Regions from separate parts of the Saccharopolyspora cebuensis genome, predicted to be linked through region 1. Evidence: riboswitches for the same ligand, from Rfam matches in the RefSeq annotation. Region 1 holds a riboswitch; each other region holds the start of a gene.
The links. A riboswitch is a leader RNA that binds a small molecule or an ion and turns the genes downstream of it on or off. The one in region 1 is predicted to bind cobalamin.

Region 1 (4,138 bases):
GCACCTCGCGTCCCGCCACCGACAGCCGCACCCGGCCGGCGCCGTGCACGCCGAACCGGTGCTCGCCCTCCGCGGCGGCCAGCTCGCCGCGCACCCGCAGCCGTTCGGTGCCCGCGGGCAGGTCGCCCGCCCAGAGCAGCCGGTCGGTGCCGCGCAGCTCGCTGCGCAGCACCTCGCCGTCGGCGTCGAGGTGCTCCACCCGCAGGCCCGTCCCCTCGCCCCGGGGATCGCGCACCGCCGCGCGCGGGATCGGGTCGAGCAGCCGCCGGTGGTGCACCCCGCGCTGGTAGAACACCTCGGCGGCGGGGAACGCGGCGCGCACCCCGTCCAGCGGGGTGACCACGTGCGGCGGGCTGACGCGCGAGAAACCACCGCCCTGCACCACGGGCAGCAGCGCGTTCTCCCCGATCACCGCGATCCGGGACACCTCGCCCGGCACCGGCAGCAGCGGCGCGCCGTCCACCGGTTCGTTGCGCAGCAGCACGAAACCCCGGGTCGCCAGGTCGCGGAGGGCGGGCCGGGCGGATTCCGGCGGTGGACCGGGTTCCGGGCGCTCCGGACCGAGCGCCCCGGTGCGGGCGGCCAGCCGCAGCAGCCGCAGCACCTTGTCGTCGAGCACGGATTCCGGCACCCGGTTGCCCTCCACCGCGGCGCCCAGCTCCCGCCACGGCCCACCCGGCCCGGGCATGGCCAGGTCCAGCCCGCCCAGCGCCGCGGCCTCCACCGAGCGGGTGGCGAACCAGTCCGACACCACCGCGCCGTCCCAGTCCCACTCGCCCTTGAGCACGTCGTTGAGCAGCCAGGAGTTCTCGGTCATGGACCGGCCGAGGACCGAGTTGCAGGCGGCCATCAGCGCCCACGGCCCGGCTTCGGCGATGATCCGCTCGAACGGGGCGAGGTAGACGTCCCGCAGCGTCCGCTCGTCCACCCGCACGTCGTAGGACAGCCGTTCGGTCTCGCTGTCGTTGGCCGCGAAGTGCTTCGGCGTGGCGGCCACGTCGCGGGACTGGACGCCCGCGACGACCTCGGCGCCCATCGCGGCGACCAGCAGCGGGTCCTCGGAGAAGTTCTCGAAGTGCCTGCCCGAGAACGGGGTGCGGTGCAGGTTGACGGTCGGTGCGAGCACCACGTGCACGCCGCGCCTGCGGGCCTCGTCGCCGAGCAGCCCGCCCGCGGTGCGCGCCGCCGCCCGGTCCCAGGTGGCGGCCAGCGCCGAGGCCACCGGCAGCAGCAGCGAGGCATCGCGCTCGTCGAAGGTGGGGCCGCGCACGCCGTGCGGACCGTCGGAGAGCACCAAGGGACGCAGCCCGATCTCCGGGAGCGGGTGCAGCGTCCACAGGTCCGCCCCGGTCAGCAACCGGACCTTGTCCGCGACGCTGAGCTGGGCGAGCAGCCTGCGCAATTCGGCCTCGTCGACGGCCCCCATGCCGGGATCCCCCTCTCCCCGTGGTCCGCCCCGCCAGTCTCGGCGACCGGTCCGGGCGTGTCGACCGGAAGCCCGACACACCGGTATGTGGCCATCCGAAAGAGGAGCTGACCCAAGATGTAGTGTGTGGCCGCTGGTGGTCCACCGGAGCGATCCGGTGGCGAAGAGGGAACCCGGTGCGAGTCCGGGACTGCCCCGCAGCGGTGAACGGGAACGACCGTCGTATCCGGCACTGGGCTCGTCGAGCCTGGGAAGCCACGACCAGTAGGCCGCCCGTGAGTCCGAAGACCTGCCACCGGTGGCACGCCGCGCGCGTGCCTGTCCGGGACCTCGAGGGCGGGTCCACGCGGACGACCGCCCCGCGGTCTCCCCGTGCGCCGTCGTGGTCCACCGAGCTCGCGAGGGAGAGAGCCCAAGTGACCGCAACACTCGCCACCCCGACCTGGACCCGGGTGTCCACCGTGGTCCAGCAGGCGTGCGACGGCCTGACCGGGGTATCGGCCGACGCCGTGCTGGCCGAGGTCCAGCGCACCATCTACGACGGCATCAGCGGTGACGAACTCGCGCTGGCGCAGATCATGGCCGCGCGCACCCTGGTCGAAGTCGAACCGAACTACTTCGCGGTCACCGCCCGGCTGCTGCTGGACAAGCTGCGCCGCGAGGTGCTGAGCCTGTTGGCCGGACAGCCGCGGGAAGCCGACCAGGTCGAAATGCGCGACCAGTACCCGGGCTACTTCGCCGACTACGTGCGCTTCGGCGTCGACGCCGGTCAGCTCGCCCCGGAACTGGCCTCGTTCGACCTGGACCGGCTCGGCCGCGCCCTGCTGCCCGACCGCGACCTCGCCTTCGGGTTCCTCGGCCTGCAGACCCTCTACGACCGCTACTTCCTGCACGTCGGCGGCACCCGCTACGAGCTGCCGCAGGCGTTCTTCATGCGGGTCGCGATGGGCCTGGCGCTGCGCGAGGACGACCGCGAGGCGCGCGCGATCGAGTTCTACGAGCTGCTGTCCTCGATGGACTTCATGTGCTCGACGCCGACCCTGTTCAACGCCGGGACCACCCGCCCGCAGCTCTCGTCGTGCTTCCTGACCACGGTGGACGACGACCTCGCCGCGATCTTCCACTCGATCAGCAACAACGCCCTGCTGTCGAAGTACGCGGGCGGGCTCGGCAACGACTGGACGCCGGTGCGCGGCATCGGCGCGCACATCCGCGGCACCAACGGCAACTCGCAGGGCGTGGTGCCGTTCCTCAAGATCGCCAACGACACCGCGGTCGCGGTCAACCAGGGCGGCAAGCGCAAGGGCGCGGTCTGCGCCTACCTGGAGACCTGGCACATCGACGTCGAGGAATTCCTCGACCTGCGCAAGAACACCGGCGACGACCGCAGGCGCACCCACGACATGAACACCGCGAACTGGGTGCCCGACGAGTTCCTGCGCCGCGTCGAGGCCGACGAGCAGTGGACGTTGTTCTCCCCCGACGAGACGCCCGACCTGCACGACCTCTACGGCACCGCGTTCGCCGAGCGCTACCGGGCCTACGAGCAGGCGGCCGACCGGGGCGAGATCGCCGTGTTCCGCCGGGTCCGCGCGGTGGACCTGTGGCGCCGGATGCTCACCATGTTGTTCGAGACCGGGCACCCGTGGATCACCTTCAAGGACCCGTGCAACCTCCGGTCGCCGCAGCAGCACGCCGGCGTGGTCCACTCCTCCAACCTGTGCACCGAGATCACCCTCAACACCAGCGCCGACGAGGTCGCGGTGTGCAACCTGGGGTCGGTGAACCTGGCCCAGCACGTCGGTCCCGACGGCATCGACGCGGCGCGGCTGCGGCGCACCGTGCGCACCGCGGTGCGGATGCTCGACAACGTGATCGACATCAACTTCTACACGATCCCGGAGGCCCGCCGGTCGAACCTGCGGCACCGGCCGGTCGGCCTCGGCCTGATGGGGCACGCCGACGCGCTGTTCGCCCAGCGCATCCCGATGGCCTCGGCCGAGGCGGTGGAGTTCGCCGACCGCAGCATGGAGCTGGTCAGCTACCACGCCATCGCCGCCTCCAGCGAGCTCGCCGCCGAACGCGGGCGCTACGAGTCCTACGACGGGTCGCTGTGGAGCCGGGGCGTGCTGCCGATCGACTCGCTGGAGCTGCTGGCCGAGGCGCGCGGCGGCGACGTCGACCTGGACCGGTCGTCCACCCTGGACTGGGACGCGCTGCGCGAGCAGGTGCTGCGGGACGGGATGCGCAACTCCAACGTGATGGCGATCGCGCCCACCGCGACGATCTCCAACATCTGCGGCGTCGGGCAGTCCGTCGAACCGCTGTACCGCAACCTCTACGTCAAGTCGAACATGTCCGGCGACTTCACCGTCATCAACCCGCAGCTCGTGTCCGACCTGAAGGCGGCGGGGCTCTGGGACGAGGCGATGGTCGCCGACCTGAAGTACCACGACGGCAGCCTCGCCCCGGTCCAGCGGATCCCGGACCGGCTCAAGCAGCTCTACGCCACCGCGTTCGAGGTGGCCCCGCAGTGGCTGGTCGACGCCGCCGCGCGCAGGCAGAAGTGGATCGACCAGGCCCAGTCGCTGAACCTCTACGTGGCCGCGCCCAGCGGTCGCACCCTCGACGAGCTGTACCGGCGGGCGTGGCGCAGCGGCCTGAAGACCACCTACTACCTGCGCTCCACCAGCGCCACGCACGTGGAGAAGA
Region 2 (4,138 bases), on a different contig from region 1:
CCCGCTTGCGCACCAGCAGCGCGGCGAAGACCGGCACGCCGACGATCGCGGTGATCACCCCGACCGGTACCTCCTGCGGCGCGGCCAGGGTGCCCGCCAGCGCATCGACCCAGACCAGCAGCAGGGCGCCGTAGACGGCGGACACCGGCAGCAGCGCGCGGTGCCCGGGGCCGACGACCAACCGCATCGCCTGCGGCAGCACCAGACCGACGAAGCCGATCGCCCCCGCCGCCGCGACCAGCGTCGCGGTGAGCAGGGCGGTGGTGACCAGCAGCAGCGCGCGCAACCGCGCCACCGGCACGCCGAGCGAGGCGGCCGCGTCCTGGCCGAAGGCGAACGCGTCCAGCCGCCCGGCCTGGGACAGGCAGACCGCCAGCCCGGCGGCGGTCACCGCGGCGGCGATCACCACGTCGGTCCAGCGCGCCCCGGCCAGCGAGCCGAGCAGCCAGAACAGCACGCCCTGGGTCTGCTCGGCGTCGGCCGAGGTCATCACGACGTAGGAGGTCAGCGACGAGAAGAGCTGGGTGCCCGCGACCCCGGCGAGGATCACCCGGCCGGTCCCGCCACCGGCCAGCCGGGCCAGCAGCATCACCAGGCCGAAGGCGATGAGCGCGCCGACGAACGCCCCCGAGGTCAGGCCGATCACCCCGGCGCCGAGGCCGAGGACCACCACCGTGACCGCGCCGGTGGAAGCACCCGCCGACACGCCGAGCAGGAACGGGTCCGCGAGCGGGTTGCGCAGCAGCGATTGCAGCACCGCGCCGCACACCGCGAGCCCGGCGCCGCACAGCGCGGCCAGCAGCGCGCGGGGCAACCGCAGCTCCCACACGATGCCCTGCGCGATCCGCGACAGGTCGGTCTCGACCCAGCCGAACCGGGCGGCGATCACCTCGACGACCTCCGCGACACCGAGGTCGGCCGGTCCGGTGGTGATCACCGCCGCGATCGACAGCACCAGCGCGGGCACGCCGACCAGCACCAGCCCCGCGGCCCGGCCGGGACGCGGCGCGCGGCTCACCGCTGCCGGTCCAGCTCGACCAGCGCGTCGGCCAGGGCCTCGATCCCGTCGATGGTCTGCAGGCTCACGTTCAGCGCCGTGCCGGTCATCGGCAGCCAGCGCTGCTCGCGCACCGCCGGGAGCCGGGAGACGGCCGGGTCGCCGCGCAGGAAGTCGACCTTGGCCCGCAACGAGTCGCCCTCGCCGTCGCGGGTCAGATCACCGAGCACCAGCAGCGAGGGGTTGCGGGCCAGGATGTCCTCCCAGCCGATCTGCGGCCACATCGAGCGCTGGTCGGCGTAGGTGCCGCGGACCCCGAGGGTGCGCGCCATGATCGCCGGGGCACCGGTGCCGCCCGCCACGTACGGGGTTTCGGTGCGGGCGAACCAGAACAGCACGGAGGTCTCCGGCGGCAGGTCCAGCCCCGCCACCTTCCGCTGCGCCGCCGACACCCGGTCGCGCAGGTCCGCGATCAGCGCCTCGCCGCGCTCGGGCACCCCGAACAGCGTCGCGATCTCCCGCACCTCGCGGTAGATGTCCTCCAGCACCACCGGTTCGCCCAGCGGCGCCTCCTCCGGCAGGCAGTTGCTCGGCGACAGGTAGGTCGGCACGCCGAGCTGCCCGAAGCGCTCCCGCGAGGCGACCCGCTCATCGGTGAAGACGGCCTGGTAGGCGCCCAGCACGATGTCCGGTTCGGTGCTCAGCACGGTCTCGAACGACGGGGCGTTGTCGGCCAGCCTCGGCACCCGCGCGTTGGCTTCGGCCAGGTCCGGGTCCACCGGGTCGGTCCAGGTCGCGGTGCCGACCATCCGGTCCTGCAGGCCCAGCGACAGCATGATCTCGGTGGTGCTCTGGTTCAGGCTCACCGCGCGCTGCGGCGGTTGCTCGACCACGACCTCCCGGTCGCAGTTGGGCACGGACACGGCGCCGGGTGCCGGTGCTCCGGCCTCGGGTGCGGCGCAACTGGTGAGGGCGAGGGTGGCGAGGCTGGTCAGGACCACCGCGCGGCGGGTGCGCAAGACTACCGTCCTTCGCTCGGGGCTCGGTCGCGAAGCCCGGGTGCGAGCCGGGAAGCGGTGTGCGTCCCGGCGAGCCAGCAGGTCTTCGGGCTCGGGCTCGTACGGGCGAGGAGCCTTCCCGGGCCTGGTGGCCCAGTGGCACGTGTCCTCGCCCAGCACCCCTACCGCTGCGCGTCAGCTCCGGCTTCCGACCGGATTCCCCGTCCCGCTCCCGCGGGCACGACTGGCTCGCGCCTCACCCTAAGGGGTCCGGTCCGGGTGGCCTTGCGGGGTGCGCGCTCAGGCTTCCTCGGCCGCGCGCGCCCGCAGGTGGGTGGTCAGCGCCAGCGCGGCGACGACCAGCGCCACCAGGAAGGTCGTGCCGGTCAGCAGCGCCGCCCAGCCGACCCAGCCGCCGCCGGTCGCGCTGGCGTACTGGAAGGTCGCCGCGAGCCTGGTCACCTCGCCCGGTTCCAGCTCCCAGGTGACCGTGCCCGCGCTCTCCTCGCCGTTGGTGCTGGTGATCTCGCCCGGCGCGCTGACCTTGACCTCGACCGACGAGTCGGTGTTGGCCAGCGGGGTGAGGTCGGCCGAGGCCTCCAGGATCACCAGCGAGCCGCTGCGGGAGAGCTGGAACTGGTAGCGCGAGTCGTCCGGGGTGAGCGACTGGCTCAGCCGGGTCACCTCGTCGAAGCTCAGGCCGCGGAACGACAGGTGCGAGCCGACCCGGTCGCCCTGCGCGTAAGGCGTGATCCGCACCTGGTCGGCCAGGTCCTCGGGCGGGGTCAACTGGAACGGGACCTTCCCGTCGGCGGTCTGCGTGGTGATCACCAGCTCACCCGCGACGGCGTCCTCGCCGTCGATCGTGAGCGCCGCGTTCACGTGCAGGCAGCCGCTGGTGACCATCCCGACGAGCACCAGCAGCAGACCCAGCACCGCACCGCGGGCGGGGCCCGTTCGACGACCGCTCGTTGTCCGCTCCACCTGCCGAATCGTCGCACCGGCTGCGGGTTTTCGCCGGGTGCACGACCGCGCCGGAGGAATCCGGATGAGGCTCCGGCGGGCGACGACTAGCGTGGGCGGGCATGGCGACTGATCAGCAGGGCGTGCACGAGATCAGCGACCGGTTCGTCGACGAGCTGGCCGCGCTCGACCCCATTTCCGGCACCTTCCTCGGGCTGCCGGGTCACGACGAGGACATGACGGACTACTCGCCGGAGGGCCACCGGGCCCGGGCGGAGGCGGCGCGGCGCGCGGTCGCGGCGGCGCGCGAGGCCGTGCCCGCCGACGACGCCGAACGGGTCGCGCAGGCGGTGCTGCTGGAGCGGGTGGGCGTCGACCTGGAGCTGCACGAGGCCGACGCCGACCTCTCGGCGCTGAACGTGATCGCCAGTCCGGTGCAGGACGTCCGGCAGGTCTTCGACATGATGCCGACCGCCACCGAGCAGGACTGGCGCACCATCGCCACCCGGCTGGCGAAGGTCGGCGAATCGGTGCGCTCGCTGCGCGCGGGCCTGACCGAAGGCGCCCGCCGGGGCGCGGTCTCGGCGGCGCGGCAGATCGCCAAGGTGGCGGCGCAGTGCGACACCTGGTCCGGGCGCGGTGCGCCGAAGTCGTTCTTCGCGGAGCTCGTCGCCGGGGCGGAGGTCGGCGGGGCGCAGGTCAATGGGGCGCTGCGCCGGGAGCTCGACGCCGCCGCCGAATCGGCCGCCGGTGCCTACGCCGAGCTGGCCGACTTCCTGCGCGACGAGCTGTTGCCGCGGGCCCCGGAGCGCGACGCGGTGGGCGAGCAGCGCTACCGGCTGTGGTCCCGCTACTTCACCGGCGCCCAGCTGGACCTGCGGGAAGCCTACGAGTGGGGCTGGCAGGAGTTCACCGCGATCGAGGCGGAGCTGCGCGAGGTCGCGCGGCGGATCGAGCCCGGCGCCTCCCCGGCCGAGGCGGCGGCCGCGCTCGACGCCGACCCGCGCTACCTGGTCCGCGGGCAGCGCGAATTCGAGGCGTGGATGCAGGGCAGGTCCGACGAGGCGCTGCGCGAGCTGCGCGACACCCACTTCGAGATCCCGGACCGGCTGATGGCCCTGGAGTGCCGGATCGCGCCGCCCGGCGGCGGGGTCGGCGCCTACTACACCGGTCCCAGCGA
Region 3 (4,138 bases), on a different contig from region 1:
CCGACCGAGCGCGGGTGCTCCCCGGTGTCCTGCACGTGCCGCGCCAGCAGCGAATCGGCGAGCGCGGAGCCGACCTCGAAGGCGTTGCGGGACGGGATCGCCTTGGGATCGACCGAGTAGAAGTTGCGGCCGGTCGGCAGCACCGACACCAGGCCCCGGGTCGGCGACCCGGACGGTCCGGCGGGCACGAAGCCGCCGCCGAGGGCGTGCACCACGTTGTCCACCTCGTCGGTGGTGCGGGCCAGCCGGGGCGCCAGCTCCTCGCAGGCGAACCGCAGCACCGCGTCGACCTGCTCGTCGGGGCCGCCCAGCACCGACGCGGCGACGCCGTCGGCCCGCCAGCCCGCCTCGGCCAGGCCGGTGACCAGCCGCCGGGCCAGCTCCTCCAGCAGGTCCACCGCGTCCGACGCGGACGCCGCGGGACCCGCCACCAGTCCGGTCAGCGCGCCCGGGACCGCCACCGCGGCGCCGGGCTCGGCCAGCAGGTGCTGCTCGTCGAGGCCGAAGCGCTCGGCCAGGGCGGTCCGCAGCCCGGGCAGCGCCCCGACCTTCCCGCCGAAGACCTGCCGCGAGCGCAGGATCGCCAGCACGTCGTTGACCAGCTCCTCGCCCGCCGGCGCCCGGCCGAGGACGTGCAGCCCGTCGCGGATCTGCACGTCCTTGATCTCGCACAGGTAGCCGTCGATGTGCATCACGAAGTCGTCGAACGACTCGGCGTCGGGCTGGTCCTGCTGGTGCAGGTCGTGGTGCAGCTCGGCGGCGGTGACCAGCTCCCAGATCTGGTTGCGCAGCGCGGGCTTCTTCTCCGGATCGAGGTCGGTGACCAGGGCGTACTCGTCGAGGAGCTGCTCCAGCTTGGCGATGTCGCCGTAGCTGTCGGCGCGGGCCATCGGCGGGATCAGGTGGTCCACCACGACGGCGTGCCCGCGGCGCTTGGCCTGGGTGCCCTCGCCCGGGTCGTTGACGATGAACGGGTAGACCAGCGGCAGGTCGCCCAGCACGGCGTCCGGCGCGCACTCGGCGGCCAGCCCGAGGCCCTTGCCCGGCAGCCACTCCAGGGTGCCGTGCTTGCCCAGGTGGACGACGGCATGGGCGCCGAACTCCTCGGCCAGCCAGCGGTAGGCGGCGAAGTACTGGTGCGAGGGCGGCAGGTCCGGGTCGTGGTAGATGGCGATCGGGTTCTCGCCGAAGCCGCGCGGCGGCTGGATCATCAGCACCACGTTGCCGAAGCGCAGCGCCGCCACGTAGATCGAGCCCTCGTCGTCGACGTACAGGCCGCCCGGCGGCGGACCCCAGTGCTCGGCCATGGCCTCGCGCAGCGCGGTGGGCAGCGCGTCGAACCACTCCCGGTAGCGGGGTGCCGGGACGCGGATCGCGGCCTGCGACATCTGGTCGTCGGTGAGCCATTCGACGTCGTGGCCGCCCGCGGCGATCAGCCGGTGGATCAGCCCGTCGCCGTCCACTCCGGACAGGTCCAGGCCGCCGAGGTCGTACCCGGCCTCGGCCAGGGCGTGCAGCAGCACCACCGCCGAGGCGGGGGTGTCCAAGCCGACCGCGTTGCCCACCCGGGAGTGCTTGGTCGGGTAGGACGACAGCACCACGGCCAGCTTCTTGTCCGAGTCGGCGGTGCGCCGCAGCCGGGCCAGCGCGGTGGCGGTGCCCGCGACCCGGCGGGCGCGTTCGGGGTCGGCCAGGTAGACCGGGATGCCGTCGTCCCCGGCCTCCTTGAAGGAGAACGGCACGCTGATCAGCCGGCCGTCGAACTCCGGCACCGCGACCTGCATCGCGGCGTCCATCGGCGACAGCGCGGCGTCGCTGTCCTCCCAGGTGGCGCGGCTGGTGGTGAGGCAGAGCCCTTGCAGCACCGGGATGTCCAGCTCGGCCAGCGCCCCGGCGTCCCAGGAGTCCTCGTCGCCGCCCGCGCTGGCGTCGGCGGCCACCGAGCCGCCCGCGGCGAGCACCGTGGCCACCAGCACGTCGCAGCCGCCGAGCAGGTCGCGCAGCCCGGCGGCGTCGGACAGCCCGCGCAGGGAGCCGCAGAACACCGGCAGCGCGTTGGCCCCGGCCCGCTCGACCTGGTCGGCGAGGGTGTCGACGAACCCGGTGTTGCCCGCCAGCGCGTGCGCCCGGTAGAAGACGATGCCCACGGTGGGCCGCGCCGGGTCGTGCGCCCGCTCGCCGTGCGGGCCGAACTCCGGCATCCGCTCCGGCGGCTCGAAGCCGTCGCCGGTCAGCAGCACCGTGTCGGACAGGAACCGGGCGAGCTGCCCGAGGTTGCCCGGTCCGCCCTCGACCAGGTAGGTCAGCGCCTGGGTGGCGACCCCGGCCGGGACGGTGGACAGCGCCATCAGCTCGGCGTCCGGGGTGGACTCGCCGCTGAGCGCGACGGTCGGCAGGCCCGAGGCCAGCACCGCGTCCAGCCCTTCGGCCCAGGCGCGCTTGCCGCCGAGCAGCCGGACCACCACCAGATCGACCCCGGTGAGCAGGTCGGGGACGTCCTCGGCGGCGACCCGGGACGGGTTGGCCACCGCGTAGTCGGCACCGGAGGCCCTGGCGGCCAGCAGATCGGTGTCCGCCGTGGACAGCAGCAGGATCCTGGTGGTGCGGGCAGCGTCGGACACGGCGCGTCCTTCCTCGGGGTGCGCGCCCCGATCGGGATCCACGGCGGCCGGAGTGTCCTGGCTCCCGGATCGGCGCGCGGCCCCACCTTCCGGCCCGTGCGGGCCGTGGCTCGTCGGAGTGCGCTCCCCGGTCACAGTGGCGCGACCGCCCCGGTCTCGCACCGGGTTCCTCCGCGTCACCGCCGTCTGACGCCGATCATCCTAACGGCCACCGGCGCGCCCGCCGTGAGACGTCGTTCACGCCGCACCCGGCAGCCCTCCGGGCCGCCTCCCGGACGCGCCGGCGGCGCAGGGCTCGGGGCACGGCCGGGTAGTCGTGCTGCGGAACCCGGGTGAACCCCCGCCGCGGGGACCTCAAGGCGTCCAGGACGTCGCCGATCACAGGGGCAGGTGCCCGCGGCGGGCACCACGTCAACGACAGGGAGGCGAACGACCATGACCGAGACCACCTACCGCACGCCCGAACTGGCCGAGCTGGGCGAGTTCACCGCCGACACCCTCGGTGGCAGCGGCGAGTACGTCGACGGCAACGGCTACTTCCTGCCCTGATCGAGGCCACGGGTCCGGTTCCCGCGCGAGGGGGTCGGACCCCGGTCGTCTCCCCAGGTCGGTGCGGCCAGGCGGTCAGTACCCGGCTTCGAGGTCGACGACGCCGATCAGCGGCTCGCCCGCGAGGCGCCGCCGCACGTTGTCCCGCACCCGGCGGGCCAGCGCCGGGAGCAGCAGCGGCTTCGGGTTCGCCGAGTGCGGGGTGATCAACGCGCGCGGGTGGCCGAACAGCGGGTGCCCGTCCGGCAGCGGCTCCGGGTCGGTGACGTCCAGCGCGGCCCCGCCGATCCGCCCGGCGTCCAGCGCCTCGACCAGCGCGCCGGTGTCGACCAGCGAGCCGCGGGCCACGTTGATCAGCCAGGCGTCGTCCTTCATCCGCGCCAGCGCGGCGGCGTCGATCAGCGCGGCGGTGGCGGCCGTGGCCGGGGCCGCGACCACCACGTGATCCGACCGCTCCAGCAGGGTGCCGAGGGCGTCCGGGTCCTCGGCGGGCCAGGTGCGCTCGGCGCCGTCGACCGGGCGTCCGGAGCGGTTGATCGCCAGCACCCGGACGCCGAAGGGGCGCAGCAGCCCGATCAGCGCCCGCCCGATGCCGCCCGCGCCGACGATGCCCACCGTGGTGCCGAACAGGGTGCGCGCCCGCTCCGGGCGGTCCCAGCGCTCGGCGCGGGCGGCTTGGTGCAGGCCGCGGGCGCCGGCCAGCATCAGCCCGAGGGCGTGCTCGGCGACGGTCTCGGCGTAGCTGCCCGCGGCCGAGGTGACCGTGATGCCCTCGCGCAGCGCGCCCGCCGCGAGCCACGGTTCGATCCCGGCGGCGGGCAGCTGCACCCATTCCAGCCCCGGGTGGTCGTACTCGGCGAACCGCTCCGGCCCGGCGCCGAACCACACCAGCCCGGTGGCCTCGGCGGCCGGGGCGAGTTCCGCGCCCGCGGCCAGCACCGCGTCCTGGAGTTCGGCGGCCGGTTCCG

Region 2: linked by a shared signal. The riboswitch ahead of ABD976_RS19500 (ABC transporter substrate-binding protein) and the one ahead of ABD976_RS17395 (ribonucleoside-diphosphate reductase subunit alpha) in region 1 are both predicted to bind cobalamin.
Region 3: linked by a shared signal. The riboswitch ahead of cobN (cobaltochelatase subunit CobN) and the one ahead of ABD976_RS17395 (ribonucleoside-diphosphate reductase subunit alpha) in region 1 are both predicted to bind cobalamin.

What each region holds. Positions count from the first base shown of each region.
Region 1 is NZ_BAABII010000012.1:1,368-5,505, reverse strand. Features, by position in the region: gene ABD976_RS17400 (glycoside hydrolase family 3 protein) at 1-1,426, opposite strand, end outside; cobalamin riboswitch at 1,547-1,737, shown strand; gene ABD976_RS17395 (ribonucleoside-diphosphate reductase subunit alpha) at 1,843-4,138, shown strand, end outside.
Region 2 is NZ_BAABII010000013.1:84,830-88,967, forward strand. Features, by position in the region: gene ABD976_RS19495 (FecCD family ABC transporter permease) at 1-1,018, opposite strand, end outside; gene ABD976_RS19500 (ABC transporter substrate-binding protein) at 1,015-2,016, opposite strand; cobalamin riboswitch at 2,076-2,259, opposite strand; gene ABD976_RS19505 (DUF3153 domain-containing protein) at 2,296-2,979, opposite strand; gene ABD976_RS19510 (DUF885 domain-containing protein) at 3,081-4,138, shown strand, end outside.
Region 3 is NZ_BAABII010000001.1:192,119-196,256, forward strand. Features, by position in the region: gene cobN (cobaltochelatase subunit CobN) at 1-2,621, opposite strand, end outside; cobalamin riboswitch at 2,673-2,792, opposite strand; gene ABD976_RS00865 (lasso RiPP family leader peptide-containing protein) at 3,057-3,170, shown strand; gene ABD976_RS00870 (NAD(P)-dependent oxidoreductase) at 3,246-4,138, opposite strand, start outside.